Linked DNA regions of Novipirellula caenicola. The protein of the gene in region 2 interacts with the protein of the main gene of each other region in a pairwise test. Links are inferred from orthologs where the notes say so. Each region holds a gene or a part of one and is shown on either strand. Other genes may lie near its edges.

Region 1 (7,672 bases), on a different replicon or contig from region 2:
ATGTACGACATCATGGCGGTCGGGTTCCAAACCGACACCACCCGAGTCGCCACGTTGATGCTCGACTCGGCCGGTGGCAGTCGGCGATACTCGGAAATCGGTGTCAAAGAAGGGCATCACCAACTGAGCCATCATCGCAATCAAGAAGAACAAGTCGCGCAGCTGAAAAAGATCGACCGCTACTTGGTGGAACAATTCGCCTACTTCCTTGAGCGTCTCGAATCGATCCAGGAAGGCGAAGGCACGCTGTTGGATCAATCCATGGTCTTGTACGGCAGCGGAATCAGCGATGGCAACCGCCACCGCCATGAAGATTTGCCAATCGTGCTCGCCGGCGGCGCTGGGGGACAAATTCGTACAGGACGTTACATCGAGACCAAGTCCGAGCGTCCGATGGCCAATCTGTTCCTATCGATGCTGGACAAAATGGGAACGCCCGCCGAGTCGATTGGCGACAGCAGTGGCCGGCTCGAAGAGCTCGGCTAGTCGCCAGCGTTGCCATCTTTCTGGTGGCCTTTTAACGACGAGTCACGAACCAGCCTTCGGGCGGATCAGGCAAATTGAATGCTTCGTGGTATTGCCGCTGAGCACGCTCGATCCAAACGGAGGTCCGTTGGTACATCGGCAATGGACATTGCCGAACCGCTTTGCGAGCGAGTTGTTTGGCTCGCGAGAAATCTTGCGAAGCAGCGGCGGCCAATGCCAAGTTGTGTGTTGCGGCTACCTGCAACGGATGCTCTTCAGCCGCCTTGGTCCAGTACTTCGTCGCCTCTTGCCAATCGCCTTGCCGCGCCGCCGCGTTGCCACGCAGCACATCGGATTTCCCCAACGTTAGTATCGGAGCGGCAAGCGATACCGTTTCGTAATCAAGCGACGGCGCCAACAAGCGGTAGGATTCGCGCACCGCCGCGGCAACCATTTGGTCCTCGGGATCCGTAATCAGTGCCAAGTCGGGATAACGTTTGACCGCCGCGTCGCGTTCCACCACCACCGGTTTTCCGCCCGACGGCAAATGATCATCCATGGCGGTCAAACGCCACGAGATCGTCAATTTGTCTGGGTCGGCAGGGCGTGAGCCGTGGGTCCGCTCGGGTAACACTTCGCCACGCAACAGATAGTCGTACCCTTCGCGACGCGCCACCGATGCGAGCGCGACATCACTCGATTCGTCATCGGTCGCAGCAACCAAGCGAATCGCTGACTTCGCTTGCAGCGTTTCAGAGTCGACAAGCTCGAGTTCACGTCCGTCGTCTCGAGGAGCCGAGGCAATGAATTGAGTTTGTATTTTCTTTGCGATTTTCTCGGGACCGACCACTTGAGCCACGGCCACCCGCTTGCCCACAGTGGACTGGAGTGCGGGTGGAGTCCAAATCGCGATCGAAGCGCGCGTGCGACAACCGACGCCAAGGGCAATCCCGGCGCAAAGGAGCGTCATACGGAGCAACGTGAGTCTCATGGTGCATGCTCTGTAACGATTCCCAAGCCGAAGCGTCAACCGAGAAATGGAGCGGAGCGTCCTGATTTCACCTCCCCTCCGGGGACGTCAGAGTCGGCGGTAGCCGGCTCTGGGTGGGGCTCGCAGTGTTAGAAATAGAACGTGCCAATCTCAGGCATCTACCCCTCCCCGGCCGCCTCCTGCGGCCGACCCTCCCGGAGGGAGGGTAAACATGATTTCACCTCCCCTTTGGGGAGGTCAGAGTCGGCGGCAGCCGGCTCTGGGTGGGGTTCGCGGTGTTAGAAATAGACCGTGCCAACTTCAGGCACCGAACCCTCCCCGGCCGCTTCCTACGGCCGACCCTCCCGGAGGGAGGGTAAAACTGATGTCACCTCCCCTCCGGGGAGGTCAGAGTCGGTGGTAGCCGGCTCTGGGTGGGGCTCGCGGTGTTAGAAATAGAACGTTCCAATTTCAGGCATCTCCCCCTCCCCGGCCGCCTCCTGCGGCCGCCCCTCCCGGAGGGAGGGTAAAACTGATGTCACCTCCCCTCTGGGGAGGTCAGAGTCGGCGGCAGCCGGCTCTGGGTGGGGTTCGCGGTGTTAGAAATAGACCGTGCCAACTTCAGGCACCGAACCCTCCCCGGCCGCCTCCTGCGGCCGCCCCTCCCCGAGGGCGGGTAAACTTGCGCAGCCACACAAAAAACCGCAATTTCGGGTCCACCTTTCATCTGTCCCGGTATTTCCTAGAATTCTCCCTTTGAACGCTCTGGATTTTCCCCTCTTACGTCAAAGCCGAACTTTCCATGCCTCGTTACAATCCCGCCGAAATTGAGCCTCGCTGGCAAGCTTATTGGGAACAAAACCACGTATTCGCCACTCCGGAAAACCCGACGGGCAAAAAACGTTACGTTTTGGACATGTTTCCCTACCCCAGCGGCGATGGGCTGCACGTCGGGCACCCCGAAGGCTACACGGCGACCGACATCATCTCGCGTTTTGCCCGCGCCCGTGGCGAGAGCGTGCTGCACCCGATGGGATTCGACGCATTCGGGCTGCCCGCCGAAGAACACGCGATCAAGACTGGCGAACACCCTCGCGTTCAGACCCAGAAAAACATCGATAACTTTACCCGCCAATTAAAAATGTTGGGCTTCAGCTACGACTGGGACCGGGTACTGGCGACCACCGACGAAGATTATTTTCGCTGGACTCAGTGGATCTTTCTTGTTCTATACGACACCTGGTTTGATAGCGAAGCGCAAAAGGGCCGTCCGATCGCGGAATTGCCGATCCCTGAGGGTGTACAGTCGCAAGGTGAATCGGCCATCGAAGCCTATCGCGACTCGCAGCGGTTGGCCTATCAAGACGACGCTTTAGTGAATTGGTGTCAAGAACTTGGTACCGTTTTGGCCAATGAAGAGGTGATCGACGGTAAGAGCGACCGTGGCGGTTATCCCGTCAAACGGATTCCACTGCGTCAATGGATGCTGCGGATCACCGCGTACGCCGAGCGGCTGGCAGACGGACTGGACGATTTGGATTGGCCCACGGGGATCAAGAAACTGCAAACCGATTGGATCGGACGCAGTACCGGTGCCGAAGTCGACTTCTATATTGGTGACGCTGACCAATTTGACGCCTGGAAAGCGGAACGGGCCAAGAACGCATTTCCTGCCGAATCCGGCGACGATGCTTTGCGAGTCTACACGACCCGCCCGGACACGCTGTTCGGAGCAACCTATATGGTGATCGCACCCGAACACCCGCTGGTCGACCGCTTGACGACGCAGGCACATTCCGAGGCCGTCAACGCGTATCGCGAAAAAGCCTCCTTCAAAAGTGACCGTGAACGCACCGAAGGTGACAAAATCAAAACGGGTGTCTTCACCGGGTCAACCGCGATCAATCCCGTCAACGGCGAAGCGATCCCGATTTGGGTTGCCGACTATGTGTTGGCCGGCTATGGCACCGGAGCGATCATGGCCGTGCCCGCACACGACGAACGCGACTTTGAATTTGCCAAGCAGTTCGATTTAAAGGTCGTGCCTGTGGTTGATCCCGACGCGGATGATCCCAACCGCGAAGCGATCCTAAAAGGCGAAGTCTGCTTTGCGGCTCAAGGCCGAGCAATCAACAGTGGCGAATTCGACGGCAAAACCACCGAAGAAGTCAAATCGGCGGTCACCAAGTGGTTGTCGGAATCCGGCCAGGGCAGCGAGGCGGTCAACTTCAAGCTTCGTGATTGGCTGTTCAGTCGTCAACGTTTTTGGGGCGAACCGTTCCCAATCCTGCACGAGCTCGACGAAAACGGCGAGCCAACGGGAATCAAGCGAGCGGTCGATACTGCAGAACTTCCTGTCCGATTGCCTGACCTAAAAGACTACAAACCGCATGGTCGCCCCGAGCCGCCATTGGCCAAAGCCGATGACGATTGGTTGTACGTCACGATCGATGGAAAACGCTACCGCCGTGAAACCAACACGATGCCTCAGTGGGCCGGATCATGTTGGTATTACTTGCGATACATTGATCCCAAAAACGATCAAGCGATGATCGATCCCGAAAAAGAAAAGCAGTGGATGCCAGTCGACTTGTACGTCGGCGGAGCGGAGCACGCTGTGTTGCATCTGCTGTACTCGCGATTCTGGCACAAAGTCCTTTACGATCGCGGCCACGTCAGCACCCCCGAGCCGTTCGGCCGTCTGGTCAACCAAGGCATGATCCTTGGTTCGCCGCAGTATCACATGAGCGACGAAGAATACGAATCAGCGAAGGCCGATCTTAATGCCAAGGGAATCCAAGGTGACCGCGTCGAAGATGGCGGCAAAGTTTCCGTCATTTTGAAACATTCCGATGGCTCGGATTTAAGTGACGATGCAACGGAAAAACGCAAAGGCAACACGTTTTTGGCGGGTACCGATTTGAAGGTCTTGGCGAAGGCCGACAAGATGTCCAAGAGTCGAGGCAACGTCGTCAACCCCGACGCCGTCGTGAGGGATTACGGCGCTGACGCACTGCGACTTTACGAAATGTTCATGGGACCGCTCGAAGCGACCAAGCCATGGTCGATGGACGGAGTCGGCGGAGTCCGTAATTTCTTGGACCGCGTCTGGCGAATGATCATCGATCAGGATGCGGACGAAGTCGTGCTGTGTGATGCGATCACCGATGACGCCTGTGACGAAGACCAATTGCGAACGCTTCACCAAACGATCCGCAAGGTCACCGAAGACACCGAAGCGATGAGTTTTAATACGGCCATTGCTCGGATGATGGAGTTCACGAACTTCTTTACTCGCTGCGAGAAACGTCCGCGTGAAGCGATGAAGACCTTTCTGATCTTGTTGTCGCCTTACGCTCCGCATTTGGCCGAAGAATTATGGATGCTGTTAGGCGGCGAAGGCTGTGTCGCCAAAGCCGCGTGGCCCGAGTGGGACGAAGCCGCATTGGTCGAAAGCAGCATCGAGATCCCCGTCCAAATCAATGGAAAGATCAAAGCCAAGATCAACGTGGCTCCCGATGCCGGCAAAGATCAATTGATCGAAATCGCCTTGGCCGACGCCAAAGTGAGCGAGCAATTGGCGGGCAAAACGATTGTCAAACAAATCGTGGTCCCTGGACGACTGGTGAACTTGGTTGTGAAATAGCCAGACGTCAAATAACCAACTGTGAAATCACAAAACATCTCCATCGCGACAAATCGCTGAACGAGATCAAAAAAAGCGGGCGACATACACGTCGCCCGCTTTCTTTTTGTCATTACGACTCTTAACGCGTCAACTTTGAGAATCTTGTACGGATCACATCTTTCGAAGCACGTGTCTGCGACGATGAACACAATCCGTATGGTTTTGAGTGTCAGACGCGATCACCCGTGCAATCGCTTTCTCAGTCTTTGAATTCGGTGTCGCCGATTGGATTTCCTTCAGAATCGATTCCCATAGCAGCATCCATCTGCTGAAGTTCGTCCTGTGTATATTCCAGTTTCTGAGGTTCTTCTGAAGCACAGCCAATGGTAGTTACCAGTAACAATGCCCAAACCATGGAAAGAATAGTCTTTAATTTCATCGTGTCATTTCGAATGTGAAAACAAAATAGAAGTAAAGCAAGGATCGAACTACAGGTTCTCAATACTGACCGTTTCTTTGCTTGCACGAGTGCCCAGTGCTCCCCAAAGTCCATAGGGGCTTTGCAAGCCGGCTGCCTTACAACCTGCACGACCTGGATCGACTGGCCCCGTAGTTCCGTCTCCTGCTTCGATGGAGTCGGTGACAAACTTCACGGCTCCATCTCCCATCAAAACGTGGCAACCACCTTGATGTCGACTACTCGAAGGAAAGGAACCAACATGCTCGACTGCGTTGGTCGTCGCAGAGTATCGGCCACACAACGGTTTGTTTGGTGGTCTTGTTGTGGTCATCCCAGTAAAGCAAGCGCCAGCCGCAGTCCAACGGTAGCCTCGAAGAATATTCGGAGCTCCTGGCATCGCCTGATAACTTGCACTCGCGGGATCATAAAAAGTAGGGCGAGACGCGTCGATCGCGACATCGCAAGCGGACGGATTGGAGAGGATTAGATTGTTATCGGACTTGTTGGAACCGAATGTGGTCGTCGCAAAATTGTCCCCCAAGTCCGTTGCAATTTCTCCCATGGCAATGGTGTTACTCAGTCCATCGAGAATATCACCAAATCGCATCGAGGCGTGGGCCACGAACATGCCGCGACAATTTGCGACATTCGACCTACCTGCAACCTCTGTTGAATTATTTCGATGCAAAATGCCGCGGTGAATGTTCCAAACCGTATCGCCTAAACAAAATGCGTAGTTCGTGCGTCCCAGTGCTGGAAAACCAACGCCTGGATCACTGGGGCAACGAAACATGGGGACCTCGGTCACGGCCGGATTGTATCGAGTTACGTCGGATCCGCCGTATGTGTGATTGGGACCAAATGGGTAGTAGAAAATCGCGCCGTCGTCACTGACTTGCTCGTTTGAAATCGACTCCCACAATCCTGTCAATTCACAGAATGGCAATAAACCGATGAGTGCACTACCTTGGCGTTTGGTGGATCGACGGCTTGCCGCCCCTTCATTGCCGGTATTGTTTGGACCTTTACTGACGTCGCCATAGGGTCCTGTGCCCTGTATCGGCAACTGATTGAAGCTGGAATGGTAGTTGTGCATCGCCAATCCAAGCTGCTTGAAATTGTTGCTGCAACTCATACGTCGTGCCGCTTCGCGAGCCGCTTGCACCGCAGGCAACAGCAATCCGACCAGCACCCCAATGATTGCGATCACGACGAGCAGTTCCACCAAGGTGAAGCCGAATTTACCGCGTCGGGCTAAATGACTAGACATCTAATCTGCCTCAGAAAAAGAGATGATGAGAGAAAGAGAAAGAAAATGAATACAAGTGCAAGAACGCCCGCTGGCAGTCAACCTCGTTACTTTTCATTTCCGACGTATTTACTGCCGTTCAAACAGAGACTGACCACAGAAAATAAAAAAAGATCTGATTTTTTGAACAAAGTCGGTTGGTAGCGTGGTTCGCCGAATCGCCCCTTCGCCTGATCCCGAAGACGGCGAACCCAACGAGCGGGAAAAAAGGCGTTATAAAAGTAAAAACGCAAGGCGGAAATTCGCTTGAGCGGCAGTAATGAAACAGTGAGAATTCCCAAGGTTCGGGTATGAGCAACCAAGGAGAACGATCGGAGAGCGAAGCAGATGTCGCAAACTTTGTTCAACTCTTTACCACCCACGAACGTCGCATACGTGCATTTTTGTTTACGTTGCTTTGCGACCGCGATTCGGTCGATGAAGTGATGCAAAACGTCAGCACTGTACTTTGGAAGAAATTCGATGAACTCGATGACCCATCAGGATTTCTCAAATGGGCGTACGTGATTGCTCGATTTGAAGTCCTGACGTATCGCCGCAAACTGGCGCGGGACCGATTGGTGCTTGATGAAGGCCTAATCACGACATTGGCAGAGGAATATGTTTCGGACGACCATGCTCTCGATGTCGAAGATCGCATTCGCTATTTGAGCGACTGCATGTCGCATTTACAGGAACCTGACCGAAATCTTTTGGTGTCCGCCTACGCGTGCGGAACTCCGATAAATCGCGTTGCTGAAAAACACAGCCTATCCGTCAATCGCCTCTACAAACTACTCGGTCGCTTGCGGCGCGCCTTGAAACAGTGCGTTGAAACGAAACTGAAGCCAAGCTGAAAAC
Region 2 (7,207 bases):
CGATTCCACGAACGTTCCTCGCAACATCCGGCAACGGCCAAACGAATGCATCCTGCGGCGCACGGGGATCTTTAGCAAGATCCACTACGGGATGTTAATTTCTTGTGGTCTGGTTGCTGGATCATTTTTTACTTAGATCGGCCATCGTTTTAAGATCGCTGTGATAGCCTTTGTCCGGATATCGGCGGCTATTAAATGCGGAATCGGTTCCTTCCCAGTTCTCGGTCGGATCGACGAATTGTGGGTCGTCAACCGAACCGGCGGCGTCTGAAATGATCGTTGCTTCCGCAGCGATTGGTCCATGCGACGTTTTACGAAATGCCTGTTTTGTGTCCGCGATAATGCAATCACGAACAGTGACCGGTAACTTGGCGCGGTCATCGGTTTGCACGGCCGCGCTACTGGATCCGATAAACGTGCACCGCTGTGCCAATACGGGGCCTCCGTTGCACCACAACCCCAGGACTCCGCCGCTCGCAAAACAATTCGCCAACACGCCGGTGGACCAAATACGGAAATTGCGTTTGTTGTTGATCGCGATACAGCCCAGCAGCTTGACGTCTTCCACCTTCAAATCAAAACCGGCGTCTTGGTTGCGAATGGCACGGCATTGGTAGAAACGGACGTTCTCAGCACTACCCTCGACGACAAAGCCGTCTCCGTTTTTATATTTCCCCTTTTGCAGTGGCATCATGTTGTTACGAGCCACACATTGATTGAAGAAGAATTCTCGATTGGGCGAGTCGCCGTTGTTGATGTTAAAGCCGAACGGCAGCAACTCCGTTTTCTCCTCCCACGACTCGTCGCCTTCGGAACAATCGGCAGTGCATCGCAACAATTCCACTCGGTCGCATCCCTGTTCGAAACGGAAACCATGTTTGGTGTAGCGGGTCAAATCACAGTCGACGAGTCGCAAGTCGTCACTGTCCGCGACATAGAACCCATAGCGAGCGTGACGGATGTCGACGTCCTCAAACAAAAGATGGGCACTGTCCTTTCCCTTACTTGCTTTCGCAATGGACACGCCGGTCACGTAGCCATCGATCCGTAGACCTTGCAAGCTGACATGGTCCACGCCAGCGGAGATCCGAACGGCGGTGGCACCTTTGTTCGGCGCGTCGGCATTCCAGGTGCCTTGTAGCACTGGCAGTCCCTCACCTTGATCGACCCCGATGACTTGTTTGGGGCGTTCTGATTCGCCTGGTTGGGTGATCGTGATCGTTGCATCGCGGTAGACGCCACTTCCAATCAGCAATCGGTCACCGGGGTTTAGACGATCGTCGACCGCGGTTTTCAGCGAATCGCCCGAGATCGCATGCTGCCAACTACTGCCGTCCATTCGTCCAGCGCCGTCCGGGGTGACGTAGACATCCACGCCCATCGCAGGAACCGCTGCTGCAGAAAACATCAAACCAAACATCGTCGCAATCAAAGGTCTCATTAACTCACTCGGTGACGAGAAAAAGGGGGCAGGGGCATCGTCCGTCGGTAGGAATACTTCGTATTCGCGAAAAAATACAAGGCACCAAGTATCGTCGGTGATGGTGGCGAATGCAAATACCACTCGCACTTTCGCCGGCGAATGCGGTTTGATGATTTCGCAGCGTTGATTACAGGCCGGAGGCCGACACGCCCTTTGCCGGTGGCGTGAGCCACCGGCTAGCGGAGGTGGGAAAGCATAGCCCAGCGGGCGACACACTCTGCCGTCAGTGTGTCGGCCTCCGGCCTTACTGCGACAGGTCGCCCCTGCACCGTTGGCTCACGCCAACGGCAGCCCATGTGTCGGCCTCCGGCCTATTCGCTTGCTGCTAGATCAGCGGTCTCCCAAGTGGGGGAGAGGTGGCAGGAAACCATCGCAACCTAAAAAGACGCCAACACCAAAGTTCCAGCAGCCCAGCGTAACGTTTCGCTCCCAGGCTAGAGCCAGAGAACGAGCGTCTTTTCGCTCGCGCTGAGCGAATAGTATCGATAAAACTTGCATCACGGAACGCAAGGTTCATTCTTCGATCAGCGCTTTGAAATCGGCTTCTGTCAAAACCTTCACCCCTAGTGACTGCGCCTTCGTCAACTTGCTGCCCGCCTTTTCGCCGGCGACCAAGTAGTCGGTCTTTTTGCTGATGCTGCTTGATGCTCGACCACCAAGTTTTTCAATCAAACCCTTGATTTCATCGCGTGTAAATTGTTGAAGCGTCCCGGTGACCACGAGTGTTTTGCCTTCCAGCGGACCACCACTTTCGTCGGAAACCTCTTCGCTGAGTTTGACGCCGACTTCGGCAAGTTCAGCGAAGACCTTTTTCCCATAATCGCTGTGCAGGAACTCGTGCATGCTTTTGGCGATCGCGTCTCCGATTTCATGAATCGACGCAAGGTCTTCGATCGATGCCGATTGCAGTTGCTCGATCGTCGGGTAGTGACGTGTGATTAGCTGTGCCACGCGAGGTCCGACATGACGGATCGAGATCGACGCAAGCACGCGGGCGAGTCCCCGATCGCGGCTGGCGTCAATTCCGGCGACCAAGTTTTCCGCATTCTTCTTGCCGACTTGGACGTCGATCATCTTGCCGTCTTTGCCTTTTCGCTGTTTCAGCCAGTTGACATCCGCAAGCTCTGGGATCGTCAACCGATACAGATCGGCATAGCTGGAAACGATGCCCCGCTGTACCAGCAAATCGACCAGTTCGTCACCGAGTCCATCGATGTCCATTCCTGGGCGACTGCCGAAGTAGATCAACCGTTGACGCAGCTGGGCCGGGCATTCGGGACTAGGGCATCGGATATAGACGCCGCCATCATCACGCACCAACTCGGTTCCGCAGACAGGACAATGCGTCGGAAATTGAAACGGAGGTCGCTCGGTTTTGCGTTCATGCTTTTCGACACGGACGACTTTGGGAATAATCTTGCCCGCCTTTTCCACCACGACCACATCGCCTTCGCGGACATCCAATCGCTCGATTTCGTCGGCATTGTGCAGCGACGCTCGTGACACGGTGGTGTCCGCGATGTCGACGGGTTTTAGATGGGCGACCGGGGTGATCGCGCCGGTCTTGCCGACTTGGACGCTGATTGATTCGAGTACCGTGACCGCTTCGTAACGCTCGAATTTGTAGGCTATGACCCAACGCGGACTCTTGCTGCGAATCCCCAATCGTTCACGTTGGTCGAATCGATTGACTTTGAAAACAATTCCATCGACCTCAAACGGCAAATCGGGCATTTCTTCTTCGAACAACGCCACCGCCTTTAACGCGTCGGCAGAGCTGTTGAACACTTGGACTTCCGGAGTCGGGGGAATCCCAAGCTTGCCAACTTCGGCTAAGAAATCGATGTGGTTTTCAGCGGTCATCCCCGTCGTTTCACCGACGCCATGACAGAAGAAGCGAAGTTTACGTTCCGCCGCTATCGCGGGGTCGAGCAGCCGAATGGTTCCCGCGGTGACGTTGCGTGTGTTTTTGAACGGCTCGGCCCCCGCCTCGGTTTGCCGCAGGTTTAGGTCCGCCAAATCTGCGTTGGTCATGTAAACTTCGCCGCGAACCTCGAGCACCTCGGGCGGCGTATCGCCGACCAAACGTAGCGGTACATCGCGGATAGTGCGTACGTTGTGCGTGATGTCGTCGCCGACTTGGCCGTTACCACGAGTCAGCGCGACCGCCATGTCGCCATGCTCGTAGCGGATCGAGGCAGCGACGCCATCGATTTTGAATTCCATCACCCATTGGATCGGCTCGCCGAGCGTTTTTTCGGTGCGATCGAAGTATGCCTTTAGCTCTTCGCGGCTGTAGGTATTGTCAATCGACAACATCGGCACCGAATGGGCAACTTGAACCAAGTACGGTACCGGTGCATCACCCACTCGTTGGGTCGGTGAATCGGCCGAGGCAAATTCGGGATGTTCGGTCTCGAGTTGCCGGAGTTCTTCGAGCAGTCGGTCGTATTGAAGGTCCGTGACCGCCGGGGTGGCCTCGACATAATACAGGTGATCCAAACGGCGGATCTCGGTGCGTAACTCTGCCACACGTTTCGCGATGGATTCGTTCACGACCGTGTTTCCTCCTGGGGATTGAAAAGAATTTCCAACTGCATCCGCCGATCCGGCCTTGTTTCCGTTTGCTTGATGCGACCTGCGAAAAAATGCACCACTTCAAAACCGTGGATCGGGTTTCCAAAAGCATACGGGAAATCGCAAGCTAAAAGGAAGACGGGGAATTCCGCGGCGGCTCGTGCGACGCAATTAACCCTGCGTTTGTCGAGTCGGCGTGTTGGTCGGAATCGCCGAGGCGGTTTCCAACGGCACAAGGAACTCGCTGCGTTGTTTGGCGATCGCGTATTCGGTTTCCGCACGCTGCATTTCCAACGCCGTTTCCGTACGCACCCATTGATCGTAAACCTTGCCTGAAATTACGCGGTCGCGTGGCGTCAGCAGTTCAGGATCGTAGGTCAATCCGGGATGATGTTGGGCTCGTTCCAATTCTGACAATGGCGTATTGCGTTTCCGCAATTCGGCTTCAATCTTGTCGATTGCCTGCATCGCCGACTCGCGAGCGATCCCCTTGGGAGCGGCATTTTTTTGAGTTCCAAATGGATCGTAATCGTCGCTCGCGGAGCTCCATTTATCCCACCAACTGAGCTTGGGACCAAATAGATTCGCAATGATTTGGTCGACTCGGTTTTGCATGTAACGTGACACGGCCCGGCTGCGTTTGAACAATGCGGTGGGAAAGATCGGATAATCCCAGATCGTGCGCGACTGTTTCGCGATGTAACGAAGGTTGGCCAACAATTGATACAACAGCGTGACCGATGCTTCGTTTTCTTGCATTTGACGATACGTCAGTCCATAGTTCAGCGAACGCTCGGCCAGATAATTCAGCTTCGGTAGCAGCGTCTTGACGCCTGAGGTGCCCCAAGTTTTTGCGTTGCGAGCAACTCGCTGCTCGTTGAAAAGATCGACAATGATCGAATCGATCAGTTCGCCGCCAATTTGGCGGATCTCTTCGGCGGTCAACGGACGATCGATGTAGTTTTCACGGAACCGGGGGAACGTCCGTTCGCTGACCAAGCGGATAAAACGATCGACTTTGTCCTCGAATTTGAGCGTCAGGAAAATACCGTGTTTGTTCGCTTGGCTGTTGATGAAATCGTCGCCGATGATGTCGATCGACTCGACTTCGAACAGCACTGCAGATCCTTTGCTGGAATCCAGCGAACGCCGTGCTTCGAGTTTGCCGATTTTCCGTTTGCGAAAAAATCCCCACGAGGTGTCGGTGTCGCCGGTGTCATTTCGATAGACGATGACCCAGCGGTGCAGAGGATCTTGTTTTCGCAGCTTGGTTTGCAACCGGACCGCTTGTTGTTCAAGCCATTGCGGTTTGGGTTGAAACAGAAACGTTCGTTTTTGAATCTCGAATTCGTGTACTGCACCGAGCGATGCGTCGGCGATCGCACCGGCGTCTGCGGTGATTCCACCGACCATGTCACCGGACCGCGCGACGTATTGATTCCAACGTTTGACCTGTTTCAAAAACTCTTGCTGGCTTTGAATTTGGCTGGCGGTTTTGACATTGCTGATCGGAATCAAATAGGACTGCAGTGCGGCATCGCCACCGCTGCGTGAATCGCCCACTACATAAAAATTGATGTCGAAATCTGCGGCGGCGATTAAGAACTGAGCCTTTGAGAGTTGCTCAAATGCGGTCTTTTTGCCCGCCGGAGTCTGGTAATAGTTGTTGGGAATGATGATCGTCATGCCACGCCACATTTCCAACATCGATTGGTCCGCTTGGATCTTGCGAGCCAAGTCCAAGAAACCATAGTAAGAAACGTCCCAAACATCCAAGCCGCTTCCAAAGTAGTCGGCCAATTCGGTCCACTTTTCGATGTCGTTGACATCGGTTTTCTGATTGGCAATCAACAAAAATCGCGATCCTTCGTCGCGGCGGAATCGTTCCGACACACGAATCGTTTCCTTGCGATAGTCGACCCGTCGATACTGGTCCCGCTGGGCACTCGATCCGGGATGTTGTAACAGCAGATCGACACCGAATGTAAAACATTGATAGGCGATCACATCGCTGTGTTCGCGAATGCCGATGCGAGTTTCGATCCATTGCGTTTCACCGGCGGCGAGATTGCGGACGGCGTGCCGGAATTCTTCGGCAAGCAGATCATGAGGATTGTCCGAGTCGTCAAAAAACAACAATTGGCTTTTGTCGATATCGCCATCGAGCAAGCGGATGCCGGCGCGAGCGCTGCGGTGGAACGCTCGGTCATCAAAGGTTTCGTCACCTATGTTTGTGATCGCAAATCGAACTCGAGTCGACTCGCCCGGCGCGAGGCTATTGAGCGCCGTGATCTCGGATAGCTGTAACGGAAATTGAACATCGACCTGCTCTTCGTTCTCGAAATCACGAAACGGTCGATGGATGCCGCTTTCCATGAACGCCCTTGGGTTCACATCGTGCCGAAGCCGGAAGGGTTGTTTCCGAGGAGCGTGGACGATCACGTTACTCCATCGCAGCGACAAGCAGGCATCATCAAACGTAAACGTTTCACCTGGTTCGAGGACCTTTGGCAATACCAGGTCGGTTTCGTCCGATTGGATCCAGGTATCGGACGGCAAGCAAATTCGAATTTGGTAGTTCGGGGGCGTTGGCATGCCACCACGGTTGCGGACCGTGATCCGCTCGAGACTAGCGAGACTGTTGGGTTCATAGATGCGGTACTCGCTAGCGATATCGAACGAGACGAGTTCCAGGTCATAAGGAGACGAGTACTGGGTTTGTCGGTCGCCAGGACCATGAACCACGATTCGCAAACGACCGTCGTCGCCCGGAATTCCATCGCTAGTCCGGTAAGACGATGGCGCACCATCACGACCGTCCGGCCCAGGGCTGCCGCCGGGGTTGGAGTGATGAACCGTGCGTGTGTGGCCGTTTTTGCCGCCGGTTCGATGCGTCGTGGTCCAGTGATAGCTTCTGCCTCCGCGTCCGCCCGGTCCCCCCTTTCCACCACGTCCTGGTTCGCCGGCAAAGCCAATGTCGCCGCCGGACAAGTCACCGGTAACGAGCATCAATAAACCGAGATGTTGATGGTCCAGTGTAAGCGTGATGTCACCGCCGTCGCCCCCGCGTTGTCCGTCGCCTGGATTGCCAGCGTCGCCACCATCGCCTCCGGGTCCACCATTAGTACCGCGGGAATAGCGGGTGGC

Evidence for each region. Proteins that work in one complex are often made in the same cells at the same time.
Region 1: the proteins of ligA (region 2) and leuS interact in binary tests that used the Escherichia coli proteins (3 or more experiments, as listed by UniProt). The link is inferred for Novipirellula caenicola from one-to-one orthologs.

The regions. Positions count from the first base shown.
Region 1 is NZ_BAABRO010000023.1:62,824-70,495, reverse strand. The notes cover bases 1,937-5,281. They hold leuS (leucine--tRNA ligase), read left to right. Parts: upstream 1,937-2,237; coding sequence 2,238-5,081; downstream 5,082-5,281. Outside these bases: ABEA92_RS27600 (DUF1552 domain-containing protein), read left to right, coding at 1-486; ABEA92_RS27595 (hypothetical protein), read right to left, coding at 518-1,435; ABEA92_RS27585 (hypothetical protein), read right to left, coding at 5,323-5,502; ABEA92_RS27580 (DUF1559 family PulG-like putative transporter), read right to left, coding at 5,552-6,793; ABEA92_RS27575 (sigma-70 family RNA polymerase sigma factor), read left to right, coding at 7,123-7,668.
Region 2 is NZ_BAABRO010000001.1:1,020,452-1,027,658, reverse strand. Bases 1,519-4,398 are described here. They hold ligA (NAD-dependent DNA ligase LigA), read right to left. Parts: upstream 4,040-4,398; coding sequence 1,997-4,039; downstream 1,519-1,996. Other genes in these bases: ABEA92_RS03370 (DUF7932 domain-containing protein), read right to left, coding at 4,232-4,398. Also shown: ABEA92_RS03380 (right-handed parallel beta-helix repeat-containing protein), read right to left, coding at 122-1,441; more of ABEA92_RS03370, read right to left, coding at 4,399-7,207. UniProt on the Escherichia coli protein: DNA ligase that catalyzes the formation of phosphodiester linkages between 5'-phosphoryl and 3'-hydroxyl groups in double-stranded DNA using NAD as a coenzyme and as the energy source for the reaction.